One region of the Neobacillus pocheonensis genome, then DNA from elsewhere that is predicted to be linked to it. Evidence: riboswitches for the same ligand, from Rfam matches in the RefSeq annotation. Region 1 holds a riboswitch; each other region holds the start of a gene.
The links. Region 1 has a riboswitch for S-adenosylmethionine ahead of ABES02_RS11380 (O-acetylhomoserine aminocarboxypropyltransferase/cysteine synthase family protein). Riboswitches for the same ligand answer to the same signal wherever they lie in the genome.

Region 1 (2,202 bases):
CCGTGCCAGAGAAAAAATAGAGCCGCCGGTCACTGTGAAAGGATCAGAGTGCCCGTGCCAGAGAAAAAATAGAGCCGCCGGTCACTGTGAGGGGTTCAGAGTGCCCGTGACCGTAGAAAAGCAGAGCCACCGGTCACTGTGAGAGGTTCAGAGTGCCCGTGACAATGAAAAAGCAAAGCCAACGGTTACCGTAAAAGTTCAGAGTAGATGTATCATTTTAAATCGAGAAAACTATATTCTTTCTTTCCAACAACATAATAGTTTCGCTTTAAAACCCTCCGAATAGTTTTCATTGAATCCACCCCACACCACTCCTGTACAACATTAGTAGTAATTTTCTTATCTGGAAATAGCAGCTTAATTTCCTCCACGCTTCGCAAAATCGCAGAGTCAAGCCCTTCCTCGTATCCACAATCATTACAAACCAGTTTACCGTTAGATAAGGACACATTGAAATTATCAAAGTATGAACGTTTTTCGACATATTTCTCAGGAAATCCCTGCAATAACTGTCGAGCAATAATAAAAGGATTACAGCTCTTTCTGAAAGAATAGTATAGGAAATAGCATTGGACCGGAGTGGTGAAAATGATAGAGGCCTTCAATAAGTTTCTGGAAAAAGTAAGCCAACAAGAGCATATCCTTCCATTGATTGAAGATGCAGATATACGGGTAAACCTTGTATCAAGCCAACAATCCATCCAGTTAGTAATAAAAAAAGGAGTCATTTTTACCCTGCAAAATGAACCCGCAAAATATGAAATAAGCGGCGATTTACATGCCATGACACAACTACTCGAGGGTAAGCAAAGATTACGAACCCTCCAACTAACCATAACAACTCCATTAAGAATCACATTATTGCTTGAATCCCTATTTTACCTTACGAAGGCGCAGGAAGATTTTGCAAAAATAATTTAATCATACGTATTGACTCGGAATTAACGATCAGGTAATATGTAAATAGAATATTCTACCAATTAAAAAATCAATCTTATCAAGAGTGGCGGAGGGACTGGCCCAATGATGCCCGGCAACCGGTTTGACAACAACACGGTGCTAAATCCAGCAGAGCGGACCAAGCTCTGGAAGATAAGAAGAGAGACCCCCTCTTCTTACTGAAGCGGGGGTTATTTATTTTAAAAGGGAGTGGGACTAATGGCTGAAAATCAAAAAAAATATCGGTTTGAAACATTAAGTGTTCATGGCGGTTTAGCTCCAGATCCAGTGACAGGTGCACGTGCAGTTCCGATTTATCAAAACAATGCCTATCAATTTAAAAGCACAGAACATGCAGCCAACTTGTTTAGCTTAGCAGAACCGGGATACATATATACACGTATTCACAATCCGACAACCACGGTTTTTGAAGAAAGAGTAGCTTTATTAGAAGGCGGTGTTGGCGCCCTAGCAGTCGCAAGCGGGATGGCTGCCATTACACTCGCCATTTTGAATATTGCTGAAGCAGGCGATGAAATTGTCGCAGCATCTAATCTCTATGGCGGAACCTATAATTTATTTGCCGTTACTCTCCCTAAATACGGAATTAAAGTGAAATTTGTGGATACCGATAATCCAGAAAACCTCCGCACGGCTATTTCTGAAAAAACAAAAGCCGTCTTCGCTGAAACGATTGGTAATCCAAGCTTGCGCGTACTTGATATTGAAAAAGTAGCGGAAATTGCACATGAAGCCGGAGTCCCGTTAATTATTGATAATACTTTTGCTACACCTTACCTGTGCCGACCGATAGAGCATGGGGCAGATATTGTTGTCCATTCTGCAACTAAATGGCTCTTAGGCAATGGTACAACCACAGGGGGAATCATTGTGGATGGCGGTAAGTTTGACTGGAATTCGCCAAAGTTTCCTGGCTTCATTACTCCAGATGCAAGCTATCATGACCTTGTTTATGCCGAGGCATTAGGTGCCATTGCTTATATCATTAAAGCCCGTGTGCAATTATTACGTGATCTTGGTCCAGCTTTAAGTCCGCAAAATGCCTTCTTGTTTACGCTTGGTCTTGAGACTCTCCATGTTCGCATGAAAGAGCATGTGGCCAATACTAATCAAGTAGTGGAATATTTGTTAAATCACCCCGCTGTTGAGTGGGTCTCTTATCCAGGGCATGCTTCACACCCTGATTATGATTTAGCTAAAAAGTACTTGCCAAAAGGTGCGGGATCTATGGTTATTTTCGGT
Region 2 (2,202 bases), on a different contig from region 1:
AGCAGATTTGCTTATTAAAAAGGCAATGGCAAATAAACCAGATATTATTGTTCTTCCTGAATTATGGACAACGGGGTATGATTTGACACGACTAAATGAAATTGCAGACATCGGCGCCAGCCAAACCATACAATTCCTCCAAAACGCAGCCAAGAAACATCACGTTCATTTTGTCGGCGGGTCCGTCGCCAATCAAGGAGAAAGTGGCGTGAAAAACACGCTTCTCATTGTAAACAATGAAGGTCAACTCATTCATCAATATAGCAAACTCCATCTGTTTAAACTGATGGATGAGCATCTCTATTTAGAAGCTGGTAACGAAAAAGGGTTATTTAGACTGGAGGACCAGCCATTTGCTGGTGTTATTTGTTATGACATCCGTTTTCCAGAATGGATTCGTACCCATACATCGCATGGCGCTGAAGCCCTGTTTGTCGTTGCAGAGTGGCCAGCGGCCCGTTTATCTCATTGGCGATCACTATTAATTGCAAGAGCCATTGAAAATCAATGCTTTGTGATTGCTTGTAATCGATCAGGGGCTGACCCAAAAAACCAGTTCGCCGGACATTCTATCGTTATTGACCCATGGGGCGAAATTATTGCTGAAGCAGGAGAAAAGGAAGAAATCTTAACAGTGGAGATTGAACTTGGTTCTGTAAAAGAGATTCGTAAATTGATTCCCATTTTTGAAGATCGAAAACCTGAAAACTATAAATAATTTTCAAAAAGTATTGACACTAATCTTTTTATCCTGTTATAGTACTAATCAGATTGAATAATTAAAAAATTAGATACTCTTATCACGAGCTGGCTGAGGGATTTGGCCCTTTGAAGCCCAGCAACCGACCATCATACCATTTTTTAATGGGGCGAATTAATTCGCTTAGGGTGAAATCCCCTAAAGGCACGGTGCTAATTCCAACAGAAGGATTTCTTTCTGAAAGATAAGAGGTGCGATAGACTTGTATGTCATCAAAGCCTCTTTTAAACAAGAAAGAGGCTTTTTTAGCGCAATATGGCGCAATCAAAGCCTCCAAAAAAAGGAGAAAAAAAGAATGAGTCTATTAAAACAACAAACCTATCAACCGTTAACTGAAACCGCTGCAATTAAACTAGCCTTAAGTTTAAATATTTTTACTAATAGTGCGGAGCTAACTTGCAAGGAAATCGGTGATGGCAATCTTAACCTTGTATTTCATATCGTGGATGAAAAGAATAAGAAAAGCATTATCATCAAGCAGGCTCTCCCTTACGCAAAGGTTGTTGGAGAAAGTTGGCCTTTAACCCTAAAAAGAGCAAAAATTGAAGCAGATGCATTAAAAACGTTTGGAGAGATTGCCCCAAATTATGTACCAAAGGTTTATTACACGGATGATGTACTCGCAGTAACAGTAATGGAGGACCTGTCTCACCTTTCAATTGCAAGAACGGGCTTTATTAAGGGGGAAACCTACCCGTTAATTTCTCAACATCTTGGCGAGTTTCTTGCTAAAACTCTATTTTATACATCGGATTACGGGTTAGGACCTGGTGCAAAAAAAGCAAGAGTTCATCAATTTATTAATCCTGAGCTTTGCAAAATTACGGAAGATTTAATTTTTACTGATCCATTTTATGATGCAGAAACAAATAACTTCGAAGCAGGATTAAGAGGAGCAGTCGAAGGACTTTGGCAGGACGAAGAATTAAAGCTGCAAGTCAATATATTGAAAAAGGCATTTTTAACTGATTCAGAGGTACTTCTTCATGGTGACCTGCACACAGGAAGTATTTTTGCAGATAATTCGGAAACAAAGGTAATTGATCCCGAGTTTGCCTTTTACGGACCGGCGGGATTTGATATTGCACAAGTATTTGCCAATCTTCTTTTCCAGGTCATTGTGAATGTTCCTAATCGTGAGACTTTTATCAATCACATTGAAACAGTTTGGAATGTTTTTGAAGAGGAGTATACTCATTTATGGGAAATAGAAAATAAAGAACCTCTAGCAAAAACAGCAGAATTCTTAAAATTTAATTTATCTAAATTTTTCGAAGACGCAATTGGATTTGCCGGCTGTGAATTAATCAGAAGAACAATCGGCCTAGCCCATGTTGCTGATTTAGATAGTATTGAAAATGAGCATGTTAGATTAGCAGCGAAACAAAAAACACTAGAACTCGGGAAAGCACTAATTAAACTTAGAAAAGAAACCAAAAACC
Region 3 (2,202 bases), on a different contig from region 1:
GGAATCTGTAAAGGTTTTGCTTGGAACAATCCCGCTGCCAATGGTTTTGACTACCTCTCCGCCGCCAAGCCAGGCGCCGAGAAAAACAGCGATTCCGCACAGGAGCAAGGCCAGCTGTTTTTTTACCACACCGGCACCGTATGAAATTCCCATAGACGCCGCCGCACCACTGGCACCGATATTCACTGCAAAAAACAATCCGATAGTAACAGCAACGACTGTAAGCGTTAGAACCCCCTCCTTATGATGAGTGTAAACCGCACTCAGTCTTACTACTTCCTGACCAGCGCCCTTCACGGGAATCACCGTTTGCACTTACAGCCTGGGTACAAGGGAAGCACCCGATACTTGGGTAATTACGGTCATGCAATTCGTTATATGGAAGGTCTTTCGCACGGATATAATCCCAAACTTCATCCCATGTCCAGTGAATTAACGGACAAATTTTGATATTTTGAAATTTGTCATCCTTGTTTAAAAATTGTGTATTTTGCCTCGTTGGTGACTGCTCGCGGCGAAGACCTGAAATCCAAGCTTCTTTTTGCGTCAGAGTTTCCCTAAGCGGAATTACTTTTCTAATTTGGCAGCATTGGTTTGGATCTCTTTTCCATAAGGCTGACCCATACTGTGCAGATTGTTCATCTAATGTAAGAGCAGGCTGTTTCTTTTCAATATTTAAAGTTGGGAAACGGGCCTGGATTTTATCGATGACATCATAGGTTTCTAAAAAATGCAGTCCCGTATCAAGAAAAACGATATGGGCATCCGGTTTCACTTGATGAATGATATCGATTAAAACAATTGCTTCGGCTCCAAAGCTGGAAGCATAAACAATTTTCTCTTCTGAATAATTGTTATAGGCCCACTCTAAAACACCGCGAGCTCCCTTTGTTTCATCTTCTATTGAAAATGAATCTGAAATCTGATTCCAATTTTCATAAGTAACTGTACTTGTCATAGCTTAAAAACCTCCTCTCAGTCTACAAAAAAAGCAGTCTTCCATCCATTTATGGTTGAGACCGCCTCTAGTTTTCTAGTCAGCGCGTTTATTTGATTGAAGACGTACTTTTTCATTTTTTTCAATTTGAATTACCTTGCCATCTTGAACCACTAGGGTGATGGAACCAAATTTTAAGGTGCCAAGCATTTGCTCAAGATGCGAAGCAATTTCTTGCCATTCTGATGGTTTCAGATAATTCGCCCCCCTTTTCACAAAAACGCCTCTCCCATCGAGGAAAGGCGTCTTTACATATGTAAAACACCTTATCTCCCAAAATGAATAACATTTTGCTGGAATTGGCACCTTTCAATCGCAGGTTGCCGGGCTTCAACGGGCCAGTCCCTCAGCCGCTCTAGATAAGCGATATTTGATTGTTGATGAGGTTAATCCTACTATACCAATAGGGATTAGTCAATATAATTAATTAAAATATTTTAACAATTTATTTTGTTTATACATTTGTAACAAGAATATTTACTGTACGCTGGGAAAAAACTACTCAAGAACCATTTATCAAATGACAAGGAGTTCATTTTTAATGGATAAAGAGTTATCTTATGGAGATGATTATAAATTCATTCCGGCTACCTCTATTGGCAGTGGAGTTGGGGTATCTGTTTTGCCAGATTTGTATTGTCACACCATTCAGATTGTTAATATTTGTTTAGTTGGCAATCCGGAATCCAAAGAGTTTGTATTGATTGATGCAGGTATGCCTGGTTCCTCTGATGAAATCATTTCGGTTACAGAGGAGCGTTTTGGTGCTGGAAGCAGACCAAAGGCGATTATTCTCACACACGGACATTTCGACCATGTCGGTGCGATTATTGAACTGGTGAATCATTGGCAAATCCCTGTATTTGCCCACGAATATGAATTACCCTACCTAACAGATAAGCAGAGTTATCCAGAACCAGATCCTACCGTTGAGGGAGGAATGGTTGCGAAAATGTCGCCTTTATTTCCAAATGAGCCAATCAATCTCGGAGCGAATGTTGAAAAGCTCCCTCCTGATGGAAGCGTTCCATATTTACCTGGTTTCCGCTGGATCCACACTCCTGGACACACTCCAGGGCACGTTTCTTTTTTCCGAGAGAATGATAGGGCCCTAATTGCGGGAGATGCTTTTATTAATGTAAAACAGGATTCTTTATATAAGGTAATCACCCAAGAACAAGGAATAAATGGACCGCCGAGATATT
Region 4 (2,202 bases), on a different contig from region 1:
GAAAAATAAAAAATCGTTTCTTGTTGTTTGACTAGCTTCTCTAAATCCTTTTTTGAAGCCTTGATGACAAATACTCCTTTTGAGACTTCATCAATCCAAGTAATTGAAGGATTGGAATAAGTTTTTGCCAGCCCAGTTACTAACCAAAACTCTTTTGGCTGCACTTTACTTTGCTCAACAGCGGCTGATGCAGTTGATTTGAAACTTCTTTTTATTGCATCGTTTTGGCTGACGTAAACCAAATCTTCAATAACCGCACTTGCTGTAGGAAACATCCCTGCTCCAGGGCCCTGAAGGGTGATTCTGCCAACAATATCCGAATGAAGACTAACAGCATTCTCAACGCCTTCTACATGATAAAAAGGATTCTCATTCCCGACAAGTACCGGTTTAACTGTTCCCTTTATTTGACTTCCTTCTTTACTAATACTTGCAAGATGTTTAAATCTTAAGCCTAATTTTTCGGCTGCTCCGATTAATTCACTTGTGATGGATGTAATCCCTTCACGTTCAACCTCCTGCCAATTCGGTTCTTCCCCAAAAGCAATTCGGCTGAGAATCATCGTTTTGTAAAAAGCATCAAAACCCTCGACATCATTGGTTGGATCTGCTTCGGCATAGCCATTTTTTTGTGCTTGTAATAAGGCTTCTGCAAATGACCACTTCTTATCTCTCATTTCAGTAAGAATGAAATTTGATGTTCCATTTAGAATTCCTTGAATTTGCTGAACGCGGTTAACCTTTAAAAGTTGTCTAAGCGTTTGAATCACCGGAATTCCTCCGGCAACTGTGGCCTCAAATCCTACCGAGACGTTATTTTGTTCTGCAAGCTCAATCAGTTGTTTTCCGTGGTGTGCAAACATTTCTTTATTGGCTGTAATAATGTGGCAGCCCCGCTCGATTGCTTTTTGCAAAATTGTAAAGGTTGGCTCCCTATTTACAATCGCTTCAATTACAATATCCAGTTTTGGCAGGCGAAGTATCTCTTCAAAGTCTGTTGTTACTAATACTTCTTTATGAATGTTTCTTTCTCTCTGTTTATTTTTAATTAGAACAGCCGCCACTTCCACCTTTTTACCTAAAGCGGACTCTAATTCTTCCGCGTGAGATTGAATTGTCCGATAAACTCCTTCACCAACCGTACCAAAACCTAAGATTGCCACCTTTACTACAGTCATTCTTTACACCCCTTCTTTAAATGGTATGAAAATACGAAAAGCCCTCTTCATAAGAAGAGGGCACGGAATCCTCCTCTTATCTATCAGGTTTAAAACCTGCAGGAATTAGCACCTTTTCAAGGAATTCCTTGAAGGTTGCCGGGCTTCATCGGGCCATGTCCCTCCGCCGCTCTGGATAAGAGATATATAATTTTTCATTAATTTACCAAGATATAAAAAGAATGTTAGCTGAATCTTCTGTCAATGTCAATAGTTTTTTTATTAAAGCGGCAATAACGCAATGGTATCCATTGCACTTATTTTTTCAATCATATTGAGCCATTCCTGCGGCTTATTTGGCAGCACGGAATAGTAGGTAGTTAGAAAATCTTTTACTAGAGAAGCTGGCACTTCATCAAGCTCTTCATTAGTGGGCATAAAGCATAAATCCAGTCCTGAAACAGCTTCACCATTATTTTCCCATGAAGGGTGAACATAAGAAAGATTTAGTCTTTTATAGCCTAAATGGGAAAGGACTTCCCTGCGAACATAAGGATCCATGACCCTTACCCCTCCAAATTCGTGCTCCGCTACTCTGTATGGATCATAAATTTCGGCGAACATACCAAATAGCTCTTTTCCGTTATCCTTCGCAAGCTTTTGTAAATCCTGCAGCCTATTCTTTGCTAAAAAGCGTCCAAGACTTAGTCCCGGTTTACTGATAATAGTGAAATCAGTCATCGCAATATTCCAGTCAGGGTAATAGCGGTATTCCGTTGCTCCTACTACCTGCTCGTTATCAACAGCGACATATACACGAATACTAGGATCTTCTAATGGCTCTTTCCAAAGTTCATAATCCAAAACTTCTTCAGACGGAAAAATTTTTCCCATTAAATCATGAAGCTTTTTAAAATTTGCGTCGTCAATGCTGGTTATGCGTTTATATTCCATTTCATATATTCCCCCTTATTTATTTGAATGGATTTTTCCATTCCATGATTACTGCATTGTTGCAGGATTCTTCATCATCGAGATAATTCTT

Region 2: it holds a riboswitch for S-adenosylmethionine, as region 1 does, so the genes downstream of both, mtnK (S-methyl-5-thioribose kinase) here and ABES02_RS11380 (O-acetylhomoserine aminocarboxypropyltransferase/cysteine synthase family protein) in region 1, are expected to answer to the same signal.
Region 3: it holds a riboswitch for S-adenosylmethionine, as region 1 does, so the genes downstream of both, ABES02_RS22855 (YezD family protein) here and ABES02_RS11380 (O-acetylhomoserine aminocarboxypropyltransferase/cysteine synthase family protein) in region 1, are expected to answer to the same signal.
Region 4: it holds a riboswitch for S-adenosylmethionine, as region 1 does, so the genes downstream of both, ABES02_RS09770 (homoserine dehydrogenase) here and ABES02_RS11380 (O-acetylhomoserine aminocarboxypropyltransferase/cysteine synthase family protein) in region 1, are expected to answer to the same signal.

Annotation. Positions count from the first base shown of each region.
Region 1 is NZ_JBCNAD010000020.1:258,926-261,127, forward strand. Features, by position in the region: gene ABES02_RS11375 (hypothetical protein) at 589-921, shown strand; SAM riboswitch class I at 992-1,099, shown strand; gene ABES02_RS11380 (O-acetylhomoserine aminocarboxypropyltransferase/cysteine synthase family protein) at 1,159-2,202, shown strand, end outside.
Region 2 is NZ_JBCNAD010000038.1:137,314-139,515, reverse strand. Features, by position in the region: gene ABES02_RS20955 (carbon-nitrogen family hydrolase) at 1-718, shown strand, start outside; SAM riboswitch class I at 795-951, shown strand; gene mtnK (S-methyl-5-thioribose kinase) at 1,056-2,202, shown strand, end outside.
Region 3 is NZ_JBCNAD010000044.1:26,247-28,448, forward strand. Features, by position in the region: gene ABES02_RS22845 (inorganic phosphate transporter) at 1-267, opposite strand, end outside; gene ABES02_RS22850 (phosphoadenylyl-sulfate reductase) at 242-958, opposite strand; gene ABES02_RS22855 (YezD family protein) at 1,034-1,147, opposite strand; SAM riboswitch class I at 1,261-1,363, opposite strand; gene ABES02_RS22860 (MBL fold metallo-hydrolase) at 1,539-2,202, shown strand, end outside.
Region 4 is NZ_JBCNAD010000019.1:29,128-31,329, forward strand. Features, by position in the region: gene ABES02_RS09770 (homoserine dehydrogenase) at 1-1,178, opposite strand, end outside; SAM riboswitch class I at 1,252-1,360, opposite strand; gene ABES02_RS09775 (GNAT family N-acetyltransferase) at 1,440-2,111, opposite strand; gene ABES02_RS09780 (GNAT family N-acetyltransferase) at 2,131-2,202, opposite strand, start outside.